DNA from 3 places in the Paenibacillus sp. PvR133 genome. Region 1 is predicted to be linked to each of the others. Evidence: predicted binding sites of a transcription regulator. Region 1 holds the regulator's gene; each other region holds the start of a gene.
The links. The regulator Rex, encoded in region 1, represses fermentation and respiration genes when NADH is low (regulators of the CRP and FNR family bind a similar motif). The targets are predictions, from matches to a motif close to TTGTGAAATATTTCACAA.
Positions count from the first base shown of each region.

Region 2: the regulator Rex is predicted to act here: its motif matches at 3,172-3,189, upstream of pflB (formate C-acetyltransferase).
Region 3: the regulator Rex is predicted to act here: its motif matches at 1,966-1,983, upstream of JOE49_RS03655 (formate/nitrite transporter family protein).

Region 1 is NZ_JAFIBS010000001.1:4,678,636-4,683,483, forward strand. It holds gene JOE49_RS20430 (AAA family ATPase) at 1-52, opposite strand, end outside; gene JOE49_RS20435 (hypothetical protein) at 45-578, opposite strand; gene JOE49_RS20440 (cell wall elongation regulator TseB-like domain-containing protein) at 1,025-1,549, opposite strand; gene JOE49_RS20445 (amidohydrolase) at 1,587-2,888, opposite strand; gene JOE49_RS20450 (redox-sensing transcriptional repressor Rex) at 2,875-3,528, opposite strand; gene dinG (ATP-dependent DNA helicase DinG) at 3,573-4,848, opposite strand, start outside.
Region 2 is NZ_JAFIBS010000001.1:4,837,561-4,842,408, forward strand. It holds gene pflA (pyruvate formate-lyase-activating protein) at 67-825, opposite strand; gene pflB (formate C-acetyltransferase) at 877-3,138, opposite strand; gene adhE (bifunctional acetaldehyde-CoA/alcohol dehydrogenase) at 3,467-4,848, opposite strand, start outside.
Region 3 is NZ_JAFIBS010000001.1:836,158-841,005, reverse strand. It holds gene JOE49_RS03660 (FAD-dependent oxidoreductase) at 309-1,670, shown strand; gene JOE49_RS03655 (formate/nitrite transporter family protein) at 2,058-2,891, shown strand; gene JOE49_RS03650 (molybdopterin-containing oxidoreductase family protein) at 3,265-4,848, shown strand, end outside.

The DNA of each region.
Region 1 (4,848 bases):
TAATGGTTACCGGCACAATGCCGATTAATATTTCCTTAATCCATCTAGGCATTAGGCCATACCCCCATTTGCTGAGATTGACGTGGCAAAACGATAAACTTGGTCGCTTTACCTTCGCTGAGTCGGATATAGACATTGTTCGAATCCATATCGGTATCAGCTTTGATACCCGTCTTTTTCTTTTTCATCTGCTCAACTGTAGATGAAATTTGAGTATACTTTTTATTTTCCATCGCTTCGGCCACAGGAAACATAGCCTCAGACCACCATTGATTCAGTGCTGAATTGGAACGATCTGCGATATCCAACTTAATGGTGCGGCTGCCGATGATGGATTGTCCTTTTTGCTTAACCACATCGACCAATCTGGCCACATCCGCCTGCGGTTTGAGATCTAGTTTCAATACAACCTGATCCTGTTTAATATCTATTTGAGCGCTTGTCACGCCTGGATATTGAGATACCAGTTTTTCCAGAGGACTTTGCATTGTAACCTGACGGTAAATGAACCATCCCCCAAATAGCAGCAAAGCTGCCAAAACTGCCGCCACAACGATAGGAACTGCACGCAATTTCAAACAACATCCTCCTCTCAAAATGTAAAACCCAGAAGAAACGGGACGAATGTCAACAAACAACCAAATTGCATGATCTTATAGTGATCAGCAATTCTTTTTTCTATCATTTTTGTCTATCACTTATAAAATATAGTATATCATAACGTATATCTAATATCGAAGGCAATGTGTGGAGGAGTTGTGATGAGGCAAAATCTTTGGTTATGGTGGAGGCGAGACGCTGCGTGTAGGATTTGATCTTACGATCGCTGTTGCCCGCCACAAAGATGAATTTGACCTAGGAGAGAAGATGGATAGGTAAAGATGCTTCACTGGCTTTCAGCCAGCTTTACGGCATAGCAAAACTAAAAGACGTAAATACGAATTTTGTCGTATTTACGTCTTTTTCTTGAGCTTTTAATCATTTACTAGTCATTCATTCCACATTTGCCAATCCTCACACCAGCTCAGTTATTGGGCAAAGTATATTTCACACCCGTCGCTACCCCATCTGAGAAACGATAAAAGGTGTAGTAATGATGACTTCCATCATCGTAAAACAACTGCCACACATATTCGCCATTGAACACACTCGGCTGAAGCCTTACAATTTTTGCACCTGGAAGCTGCTGCTGAATTATTGCCGTCATTTTTTGCTCATCGACTCCGTTCTTCAGCAACTCGGTGTGAACACCGCTATTATCTGCGGCAGGTACGTTAGGTTGTCCTTCCACTTTTTGAAAAGGAACCCACACCATTATATTTTCATTCTGTGCATTTTTCCCTTGAACCACCCAGTATACCTGATCCCACACAGACTTCCATGTTTGAGTCGTGCTAACCAGACCACCTGATTGCTTGGCCTTAATGATAGCAGCATTTTCCTCAGCCACCTGGTCTTGAGTAACATAGGAATAATACCAGAAAATGCTGATCAGGATCAGTATCACGGCCAAAATGGCGACCGCTATCCACTTTTTCTTATTTTTCAAACCTGTGCTTCCTCTCTAAGGGGATGTGACACCTAAATTAGCGCGACAGCAGCCCTTCAAAGGCGGCTTGTGCCTCATGTTTGATACGTTCCTCGTCCATAGTCAGGCATTCGCCGTTTTTCACAACCTGGCGACCGTCTACCCACACATGAGCCACGTCCTTGGCGCTTGCAGAGTATACCGCATGGGAAATAAGATCTGTACGCGGCAAGAAATGTGCCTGATTCAGATCCAACGCGATAAAGTCAGCCTTGTTGCCTGCTGCCAACGCTCCTACTTCTTTTAAACCAATCGACTTTGCACCGTATTCTGTTGCCAGGCGCAGCGCTTCACTTGCAGGAACTGCCGTAGGGTCACCGGATACACCCTTGTGAATAAGTGCCGCCAGACGCATTTCCTCGAACATATCCAGGTTATTATTGCTGGCAGGACCATCCGTTCCGAGAGAAACAGTAACCCCTGCACGCAGCAATTCAGGCACTCTGGCCACACCACTTGCCAGCTTCAAGTTGCTACCAGGATTATGCGAAACCGCTACACCACGTTCAGCCAGTAAAGCTATTTCTTCGTCGTTCAAATGAACGCCATGGGCAACAAGCGAAGGACGGGAGAAAAAGCCAAGCTTATCTAAGTGTGCAACTGGACGCAAACCGTAGTCGCGTACGTTTTGCTCCACTTCGGCGATCGTCTCAGACATGTGCGTATGCAGTGGCAAGTCCAGATCATGCGCAGCTTGTACGAATTTTTCAATAAACGCAGGTGGACATGTGTATGGCGCGTGCGGAGACATCATCGTTGTAATACGCCCGTCTGCTTTACCATGCCAGTTACGCGCAAAAGTCACGGCCTCAGCCAGCTTGATTCGCTGTTCTTCTTCCGAGCAAAGTCCAATTGCTCCACGCATCAGACTTGCACGAATACCTGACTCTTCAGCTACACGAGCCACCTCATCCATATGATCGTACATATCCAGGAAGGTCGTTGTTCCACCTTTCAGCATTTCCAGCACAGACAAGGACGTACCCCAGTACACGTCCGTAGATGTATACTTGGCTTCCATAGGCCACATTTTCTCCTGAAGCCATACTTGAAGTGCCAAGTCATCTCCATGCCCACGCAGCAGAGACATCGCCGCATGACCATGAGTATTAATCAGACCAGGTAAAAACAATAGCCCCTTACCATCGATCGCTTCCGTCTCTTCCTCACCCGCAGGCAAAGTTTCGCCAATATAAGTAATACGGCTATCCTCCACAATCATAAAACCATGGACTACCCCAGCTTCTGATCCATTTACGGCAAAAGAGCCGTTTTTAATCATCCATTTATTCACTGTCATATTGTGTTTCTTCCTTTCCGTCCTCCAAATAATAAGCGAGGCTAAGCAAATCAGTTGTAAAGTCTGTGGCATGAATCCGAATGTTGGCCGGTGCCTTGAGAGTAGTCGGTGCAAAGTTCAGGATCGCTCCAATTCCGCTCTCAATAAGCCTGTCAGCCACGTGCTGTGCTTCAAAATCAGGTACGGTAATAATCCCGATTCGAATGTTTTTTTCTTTCACAGTCGCTTCCAGTTCATCCATCGGTTGAACGACCAATGTATTGATCTTGGTCCCTACCTTATCCGGAAACGCATCAAATACTGCGACAATCTTCATATTGTCTTTTAAATAAGCGTTATAATTCGAAAGGGCTTGCCCCAGATTACCCGCACCGACCAATACGACATTAATTTGCTGGTCGATTTTCAGGATATGGCGTATTTTCTCAATTAGATAAGAAACATCATAACCGATACCCTTCCGACCAAAATCTCCAAAATAGGCGAGATCTTTACGGATTTGGGCCGGGTTCAAATCTAGCCTCTGTCCCAACTCTTGAGAAGAGACCGTAGCCACCTCCCGTTTGTGAAGTGCATTCAGATAACGTAAATATACGGGTAACCTCCGTACGACAGCCTCTGAAATTTTATCTGATTTCATACTTGCTCCCCCTAATTGTAACGAACATACTTAGTGTCCGTCCGTTATGCCTCTGTCTCCGGGGCGGATTGGAGCCATTCGGCGATGCGGGGCACCATTTGCTCCGATGGCATATGCTCCATTTTTGGTCCCGGTAACGAGTACAAAAAGTGCTTTCCGTAATAGGATTCGATCACACGCGTATCGTAAACGATAACGACCCCGTGGTCGCTCGCTGTACGTACTAACCGACCAAATCCCTGTTTGAAGCGAATGACCGCTTGTGGTACAGACAGCTTCATAAATGGATTCTTCTTCTGCTGCTGAAGCAGCTCGCTTTTTGCCTCCAGCAACGGGTGATTCGGCGGTTGAAACGGCAAGCGAACAATGGCCAGACAAGTCAGAGCCTTTCCTGGAATATCGACGCCTTCCCAGAAGCTGCTGGTTCCCAGCAATACAGAAGCTTTGGCTTCCTGAAAACGGCGGGTTAGCTTGCTGCGACTCCCACTGTCCACACCTTGTCCCAGCACAGTAATTTCGCTGGATGCTAAGGCCTCTTTGAGCGGCTCATACACTTGCCGGAGCATCCGATAGGAAGTAAACAGAACGAGCATTCTCCCCCGCGTCGCCTGAGCAGTCGCTCCTAGAGAGCTAACGAGCATATCTACAAAGTGTGCATCTCCTACACTGCCCTTCACGCTTGGGAAATCCCGTGGAATGACCAGCAACACCTGATCCCTGTAATTAAAGGGTGACGGGAGCTGCGAAGTCATCAGCCGCTCTTGATCTGCGGCCTCCTGCAAGCCGAGCTGATCGATCATGTACTGAAACGACTTATCTACCGATAAGGTAGCAGACGTCAGAATAATGCTTCTTTTTTTGTCAAAAAACATTTCTTTCAACTGGCGGCTCACATCGACGGGCACCGCATAAAATTGCAATGATTTACTACGGAATTGCCCACTCGCTTCGAGCCAGTATACGGTTGTTTCATCATCGAGTCGGATAAAAAAGCGCAAATTTTCTCGGATTCCCGCCAAATCCTTGAGCAGACCCGTGATATCTGTAATAAGGCTATCTGCCGCATAATCGTCATGTTCTTCCTTGACGTCCAGCATCAGCTTGTCGCCCTTACGCAAAATTTCGCTCATCGTTACATATAGCTGATTTTCCAAAGCCCCCGCCTGATCCCACTTTGCAGGCTTGGCCGAAGGTTTGAGACGGGAAGAAAACTGTCCTGTTTCACCCGGTGTCGCATCGCTTCGCTCTGGCAACATGCCAAACAGCTTGTCGCTTAGCAGGTCCCAAGTTTCCTTAACCTCTAACACGAGCGGATACATC
Region 2 (4,848 bases), 160 kb from region 1:
CAGAGTTAATAAACATTATTAACAGTTCTTACGCTATCTTTTTATTTAGTATAAACTGGTCCCAAATTATGATGGACGACAGACAGCATTCTTTCCTGCAGTCTCCAGACGACCCTCTTCAATGAGTCGGTAAGCACGTTGAACTTCTTCATCTGTAGGAGATGGAACTCCCTCCAACGGATACTCCTTACCGAGCATTTCCCACTTGTAAACACCCATTTGATGGTAAGGTAATATTTCGAATTTCTCGACTCCGTTCAACGTTCCGATAAACCGTCCCAAATTCAATAAATCTTGCTCGTCATCATGAATACCCGGTACAAATACGTGTCTAATCCACATTTTGCGCCCTTGCTCAGACAACCAGCGAGCCGTACTTAGCATACGGTCATTAGACTTGCCTGTAAGCTTAATATGTTTGTCATTGTCAATATGCTTAATATCCAGTAGCACCAAGTCTGTTACGTCCAGCAGTTCATGGATACGGCCCGCGTCATTAAAGCCGTTACTGTCCAGTGTCGTGTGCAAATTCCACCGACGTTTCACTTCTTTGAACAGCTCTGCGACAAAATGAGCTTGCAGCGTCGGTTCTCCACCGGATACGGTCAATCCGCCTCCTGAAGAACGGTAATAGGCTAAATACGGCTCAATCTCAGCCAATACCTCCTCTAACGTCATCGGATTACCTTCATTCAAGGCCCAAGTGTCCGGGTTATGGCAATATTGACATTTCAACAAGCATCCTTGCATAAAGAGCACGAAGCGGATGCCGGGACCATCGACGGTCCCGAAGGTTTCCAATGAGTGTATGTGACCTTTCAACATGTTGCATCATCCTTCCCGCATCCGCTATGCGTGCGTCATTGTAATACTTATTTACATTGTACCGTGGAAAGTACGGTTAATAACATCCAATTGTTGTTCACGAGTCAGCTTGATAAAGTTAACGGCATAGCCGGAAACACGAATCGTCAGCTGTGGATAGTTTTCTGGGTGCTCCATTGCATCCAACAGTTGTTCACGAGCAAACACATTGACATTCAGATGATGTGCGTGGCTTCCAAAGTAGCCATCCATCATCGAAACAAGGTTTGTTTTGCGTGTTTCTTCTTCTTTACCCAGTGCTTTAGGCACGATGGAGAAGGTGTTCGAGATACCATCCAGACTGTGTTCATAAGGCAATTTGGCTACGGAACTCAGAGATGCCAAAGCACCTTTTTTATCACGGCCGTGCATTGGGTTTGCCCCTGGTGCAAACGGTTCGCCTGCTTTACGTCCATCCGGTGTTGTACCTGTTTTCTTACCGTAAACCACGTTGGAAGTAATAGTCAGTACAGATTGAGTAGGAACCGCATTACGATAAGCTTTATGCTTGCGAATCATGCTCATGAAGCTTTCTACCAGTTCCACAGCGATGTTATCTACACGGTCATCGTTGTTACCGTAGCAAGGGTATTCGCCTTCGATTTCAAAGTCAACAGCAATCCCTTTTTCGTTACGGATTGGTTTAACTTTTGCAAATTTAATGGCACTCAAGGAGTCGGTAGCAACTGACAGACCCGCAATACCACAAGCCATGGTGCGGAGAATATCACGATCATGCAACGCCATTTCAATGCGTTCGTAGCTATATTTATCATGCATGTAGTGAATAACATTCAAAGTGTTCATGTACAGTTTTGCCAACCATTCCATCATAGGTTTGAAGCGGCTCAACACTTCTTCATATTCCAGAACTTCGCCTGTAATGGCTGGGAATTCAGGCCCTACTTGGACGCCAGATTTTTCATCTTTACCACCGTTAATTGCATACAGCAGAGCTTTAGCCAAGTTGGCACGAGCACCAAAGAATTGCATTTGTTTACCGATTTTCATTGCCGATACACAACAAGCAATACCATAATCGTCTCCATAAATCGGACGCATCAGATCGTCATTCTCGTACTGAATGGAGCTAGTTTCAATAGAAACTTTCGCACAATATTTTTTGAAGCCTTCAGGCAATTTTTCCGACCACAGTACAGTCAGGTTCGGCTCCGGTGCAGGTCCCAGATTGTAGAGGGTGTGCAGGAAACGGAAGCTGTTTTTAGTTACCCGAGTTTCTCCAGTTACGGACATACCACCAATGGACTCAGTAACCCAAGTTGGATCTCCACTGAATAGTTCATTATAGTCAGGTGTGCGCAAGAACTTAACAATACGCAATTTCATAACAAAATGATCGACCAGTTCTTGAGCTTGTTCTTCTGTCATTGTACCCTCTTCCATATCACGTTGAGAGTAAATATCAAGGAAGGAAGATACACGTCCTAAGGACATTGCTGCACCATTTTGTTCTTTGATTGCTGCAAGATATCCAAAATATACCCATTGGAAAGCTTCTTTCGCATTGTTAGCAGGTTTTGAAATATCAAAACCGTGCTCAGCAGCCATTTGTTTCAGTTCATTCAAAGCACGAATTTGTTCGGAAATTTCCTCACGCAGACGAATTACGTCTTCTTCCATGGAATCAACTTCAAGGCTTTTCAGTTGCAGCTTTTTATCTTGGATCAAGAAGTCTGCACCATACAAAGCTACACGACGATAGTCACCGATAATACGACCACGACCGTATGCATCTGGCAGACCAGTAATGATACCAGCTTTACGAGCTGCTCTCATTTCATCTGTATAAGCGTCAAATACACCTTGGTTGTGAGTTTTACGAATATGAGTGAAAATATCAATAATACTTTCTGGTACTTCAAAACCATAGGCTTTACAAGCGTCGATCATCATTCGAATTCCACCAAACGGCTGCAAAGAGCGTTTGAATGGAGCATCTGTTTGTACACCGACAATTTGCTCTTTATCCCGGTCTAGATAACCCGGTTTATGTGAAATAATAGTGGATGGCGTATTCACGTCTACATCAAGCACGCCGCCGTTTGCCAACTCTTTTTTGGTAAGATCGGATACAATATCCCACAATGCAGTTGTGTTGGCGGTAGGACCAACCAAAAATTCTTCATTGCCAACATAAGGTAAGATATTAGTTTCAATAAAATCGTTGACGTTGACTTCTTTAGTCCATTTGCCTTTTTTAAAACCTCTCCAGCCAGATTGTTGCTCTTGTAATTCTCTCTCAATCACCGACATGTAAATCCCTCCAAATTGTTTGGTCTTCCGGACTTGTGATTTTTTTCACGATAAAGCTATTTCTTGAGCCCGGCCTGTTCACCGATGCCTTACGCTCAGTGTCGGGACCTTTCTTACACCCTTATTGTAGAATAATGATAGAGTGTAGTATGTGATAAAAATCACAATATGAGTGATTTTTATCACTTTATTTTCCCTGGCTTCACGCCTATATCCTTAGCCTTGCCGTTCACCTCCCTTCCCAAACCAACAGGCCCTCTATATAGAGAGCCTGCATCGGTATTGAACGAGAAAATGCTTTTTCACAAGCCTCTTCGTACCTATTATATTATTGGTCAAAACGTCCGTAGAAGGCATTGCGATAGACATCAGCCAACTCAGTAACCAGCGGCAACTTCGGATTCGCAGTTGTACATTGATCTTCAAATGCGCGGTCAGCCAGATAGTCTACACGTGATTCGAAATCCTTCGCATCGAAACCGATTTGTTGGAACGATTCCTCGATACCGAGTGTTTTGTTCATCTTACGGATTGCTTCGATCAAGCTGTTAACCCCTTCTTCGGTGGTGCGTGCAGGCAGTCCCAGTATGCGCGCGATTTCTGCATAACGCTCATCCGCAACAAAGTGCGAATATTTAGGGAACGAAGCAAATTTTGTCGGTTTTTTCGCATTATAGCGAATAACGTGCGGCAGCAAAATGGCATTCGTGCGGCCATGCGCTGTATGGTATTGTCCACCCCATTTATGTGCAAGACTGTGGTTAATACCCAAGAATGCATTAGCAAACGCCATACCAGCAAGTGTGGAAGCATTATGCATTTTTTCACGAGCCAGCTTATCACCGATCAGAGCCGATTGTTCTAGGTATTGGAATACCAATTGAATGGCTTTAATTGCCAGACCATCTGTGTAATCATTAGCCATTACGGACACGTAAGCCTCGATAGCATGTGTCAGAACGTCCATACCTGTGTCCGCTACAGCTGTTTTAGGCAGCGAATATACAAACACTGGGTCAATAATTGCCACATCAGGAGTCAACTCATAGTCAGCCAGCGGGTACTTCGTGTTACCCAGGTTTTTGTCCGTAATTACTGCAAACGATGTAACTTCGGAACCTGTACCCGAGGTTGTAGGGATAGCTACAAATTGTGCTTTTTGGCCCAGACGTGGGTACTTGTAAATCCGTTTACGGATATCCATGAATTTTTGTTTTAAGTTATTGAAATCAGTATCTGGATATTCATAGAACATCCACATGCCTTTAGCCGCATCCATTGGCGAACCGCCGCCCAGTGCGATGATGCAATCCGGTTGGAAACGTCTCATCATTTCTGTACCACGTTCTACCGTAACTGTCGATGGATCTGGCTCTACTTCAGAGAACACTTCGATAGCTACCGGTGTTTGGCGTTGATGCAGATAATGAATAACACGATCCACATATCCCAGTTTTACCATCATAGGGTCCGTGATAATGGCTACACGTGTGATATCAGGCATTTTAGCAAGATACTGTGTCGAATTTTTTTCAAAATAGATTTTGGAAGGTACTTTGAACCATTGCATATTCACCGTCCGTTTCGCCACCCTTTTCACATTAATCAAATTGACTGCCGATACGTTCGACGAAGTCGAGTTACGACCGTACGAACCGCAACCGAGTGTCAACGAAGGAAGATTGGTGTTGTAAATGTCGCCAATCGCAC
Region 3 (4,848 bases), 3.8 Mb from region 1:
CTACATATGCATTTGTCTAAGGTGTATTGCATCATGTGAAGGTCGATTCCAAGGGCATAATCAGGGGGCTTACAGGGAAAACTGGATGGAGCAAAGAAACATTTCAGCAAACGACTGAACTCGTATATCCTTTCTTTTTTAAATGTGGACAAATTGTGAATATCTTAAAAAGCTATTGTAATGTGAAAAATATCACACTATAATAAGCGCATGAAGTGAAATAAATCACAAACGCTAACGAGCTGTTTACGTGAAACTATTCACAATTATTATACATTTTATGCCCACACACCAAGGAGGAATTTAACATGAAAGTAGCAGTTATCGGATGTACACACGCAGGCACGGCAGCTATCGTCAATACAGCTAAATGTTATCCAGATGCCGAAATTACCGTTTATGAGCGTAATGATAATATTTCATTCTTATCTTGTGGTATTGCGCTGTACGTAGGTGGTGTCGTCAAAGATCCGCACGGACTGTTTTATTCGTCTCCAGATCAACTGGCTGACTTGGGTGTAGAGACCAAGATGCTTCATGAGGTAACGAGTGTGGATACGGCAGGCAAGACGCTGCATGCACGTAATCTCCAAACAGGTGAAGAATTTACAGACACATTTGATAAATTAATTGTGACTACAGGATCATGGCCCATTATTCCGAAGCTGGAAGGCATTGAACTTGATCATATTTTGCTCTGTAAAAACTATAATCATTCGAATGATATCATTGAGAAAGCCCAGCACGTACAGAACATTACAGTCGTCGGAGCAGGATACATTGGTGTTGAACTGGTAGAAGCGTTCCAAATGAACGGTAAAAATGTAACATTGATCGACAGTGCTGATCGTATATTGAATAAGTATTTGGACCATGAGTATACAGACCGGATTGAAAGTTCCCTGAAGGAGCATGGCATTAAGCTGGTACTTGGCGAGACGGTGAGTCGTTTTGAGGGTACGAACGGTAAGGTAAGTAAAGTCGTGACCTCTAAAGGAGAATATGAAACAGAGCTTGTTATTCTCTGCATCGGTTTCCGACCTCAAACGGATCTGCTCAAAGGTCAGGTAGATATGTTGCCTAACGGTGCGATCATTGTGGATAACTATATGCAAAGTAGCTGCCCGGATGTGTTTGCAGCAGGTGACAGTTGTGCAATCCGCTATAATCCGACAGGCAAAACGGCTTATATCCCTTTGGCAACCAACGCAGTTCGTATGGGTACGCTGGTAGCACGTAATCTGGTACAACCAACCATTGCCTACATGGGAACCCAAGGAACTTCGGGTATCAAAATTTACGAAGACAATATTGCAGGAACAGGCATGACGGAAGCGGCGGCAACGGACGAAGGCATGACTGTAGAAGCTGTAACCATTGAGGACAGCTACCGGCCTGAATTTATGCCAACCTCCGAAAAGGTATTACTGAAAGTGGTATATGAGCAGGAGACACGGAGAATTTTGGGGGCACAAATTATGTCGAAGGTGGATTTGACGCAATCCATTAACACGCTATCCGTAGCCATTCAAAATCATATGACCATTGACCAGTTGGCCTTTGTCGATTTCTTCTTCCAGCCACATTATAACAAGCCTTGGAATTTCCTGAACGCAGCAGGTTTACAAGCATTGCCTACAATATCCGAACGGAACCCAGTTACCGTATAATTCGGTTTGTCTGTGACATTGTTCATAAGTTTGTCAACAATCTGAGACGTATGGACGAATCCTTATAGTACAATATAGAGTAGCATAAGGATTAGGGGGTAAGTAGCTTATGGATTTGTTTTATATCCTTTTTCTTGTAGTCGTGGCGCTGGTAGGCCTCGGTGGAGTTATTTGGTTCTTGAGAGCAGTTGAAAAGGAAGAATATAACTAAATGTAAAGTGCGTAGTAGCGCAGTAGATGTAATAATACAGAAAAGACAGTCCTTTTTCCAAGGGCTGTTTTTTAATGTTCGATAAAGTGATTTTTTTCACAAACATAATCACTGATTTTAAATAAAATATGAAAGAAGAACATTTTAGTGAAAAGATATTAAAGGAGCGGGGACATATGGCGAGCTATAAACCGGGGCAAATTGCCGAAAAGACGGTGGAAACAGGAGTGGCCAAGGCGAACAACCCGTGGACTGTGGCGGTGGTACTGGGATTTTTGGCAGGTGCATTTATTGCACTCGGGTTTTTGCTGGATATACGTGTTATTGCAAGTGCGCCTAAAGAATGGGGAAGCATTGCTACCTTTATTGGAGCTGCGGTGTTCCCTGTAGGTCTGGTATTAGTTTTGATCGCCGGCGGAGAATTGCTGACCGGCAATATGATGGCGGTTCCTTTGGCGAGATGGGCAGGACGGATTAAGACAGGGGCCATGCTTCGTAATTTGGCGATTATTACGCTCAGTAATTTTGCGGGTGCGTTATTCGTTGCATTTTTCTTTGGCCATGTGCTGGGTTTGACAGAAACGGGCCCTTACCTGGACAAAGTGGTGGATATGGCAGGACATAAGCTACATGAAAGCTTTTTGCAGTCTTTTATATCGGGTATAGGATGTAACTGGCTCGTAGCACTGGCTGTATGGCTGGCTTATAGCACAGACTCAATTGGCGGCAAAATTATGGGGATTTGGTTCCCGACCATGGCCTTTGTCGCTATTGGATTTCAGCACGTTGTTGCCAATATGTTTCTCATTCCGGCGGCTATTTTTGCAGGCCACTTTTCATGGGCAGATTATGTTATGAACTTCATTCCGGTCTGGCTGGGGAATTTGGTAGGAGGTAGCCTGTTTGTGGCTGGAGCCTACTGGTTGGCCTATTTAAAAAAGCCTCAAGCCAACGCACATCCAGTGAATGAATCTCCAACCACTTCTTCGGTTGCACATCAAATCCGTTGAGTGATCCTGCTTAATTACGGCACTTTAAACAGCAATGAACAAAGCAAATCCGCCATGACAGGCCCGGGGGAACGAAACCTGTCATGGCGGATTTTTTTTGGGAGTGGTCCATGATTTGGCATGGAGGATGAGTGTGCTCTCGTCCCATAATGCCTTGATCTCTTTTACCCTCGGTAAGATATGATGAAACAGGATGTCGAAAAAAATATGATTCTTAAAAAAATCCGTTTTGCTCTATGCAGCAGACGGATTTTTTAATATTTTGGACTAGCGGCTGTGTGGGAAAATCCTTCTCTTGCCATAGGTCAAAGCTGTGGATATGATAAGATCAGTGTAATTTTTGGAAACGGTAACGGAAAGGAGCATCAACACTATGGATCATCGCAATAGCGCGCCTCCTGAGGCCACGCTTCAACAAGACTTACAAAGGGGACAGCGGATGACGGAGCAGCAGGACGGTATTTTTCCGGCTGTATGCCCGTTAGATTGCCCGGATACGTGTGGGCTCCTGCTTCACAAGGAAAATGGAAAGATAGTCAAGGTCACTGGGAACCCGGATCATCCTATTACCAAAGGCGCTATTTGTAACAAAGTTCGCAATATGACGGAGCGGGTATATGATCCTGATCGGGTGCTCTATCCGTTGAAACGTATAGGCCCCAAAGGAGAAGGGAAGTTTGAACGAATTAGCTGGGAGGAAGCGGTCGATACCATTACAGGTCGATTCAAGGAGCTGATACGTACGGACGGATCGGAATCTATTCTCCCCTACAGCTTTTATGGCAATATGGGCGTATTGAGTGTGGATGGAATGGATCGCCGATTTTTTAATGCGCTGGGTTCAAGCCAACTGGATCAGACGATTTGCAGCGTGGCTGGGAATGAAGGCTGGGCATCCGTTATGGGCTTTAAGGGCGGCACCAGCCCGGAGGACACGGAGGATGCAGACCTCATTATTGTGTGGGGTGGAAATGTCATTAGCACCAACATGCATCAGGTCGTTTTGGCTGAGAAGGCACGTAAAAAGGGTGCTAAGGTGGTCGTTATTGACGTTCATCGCAACCGGACGGCGCAATGGGCGGATTGGTTCATTCCGTTATATCCGGGGACGGATACGGCGCTCGCGCTGGGTGTTATGAATGTGCTGTTCGCTCAGGGACTGACGGACGACGAATTTTTACATCGCTACACGGTAGGCCATGAGGAACTGCGCGAGCATGTTAAGACGTATACACCAGAGCGAGTTTCGCGGATTACCGGCGTGCCGGAAGCAGATATTATCCGTTTAGCGGAAATGTACGGAACTGCGCGAGCAGCGTATATCAATATAGGTAATGGGCTTCAGCATCATGATAATGGCGGTATGAACGTACGTGCGGTTACATGCTTGCCTGCGCTCACTGGACAATGGCTAAAGCACGGCGGGGGAGCGTCACGCTCTAATGGCGCTTATGGCAAATTTAACGGCGCCAATCTGGCGCGTCCTGATCTGCGACAGAACCCGGATGCCCGGGTGATCAACATGAACCGGATCGGAGAAGCGCTGCTACAGAAGGAACAGCGGATTAAGGCGTTATTTGTATACTGCAGTAACCCGGTAGTTGTAGCTCCCGATTCGGAACGGGTGACTGAAGGATTTGAACGAGAGGATTTGTTCACAGTCGTACATGACCTGTTTCTTACGGATACGGCCCGTTATGCCGATATTGTGCTGCCTGCAGCGTCTTCCTTTGAGGGTACGGACCTATATAAATCCTACTGGCATCACTATGTCCAGATGCAGGAACCCGTCATTGCTCCACTCGGGGAAAGCAAAAGCAATTATGAGCTGTTTAGCCTGCTCGGACGGGCTATGGGCTTTGACGAAGCTGCCTTTACGGAAAGTGAAGCGGACATGATCGCAGGCGCGCTTGATAATCCAACGAACCCTTATCTCAACGGTGTAACCTTGGAAGCC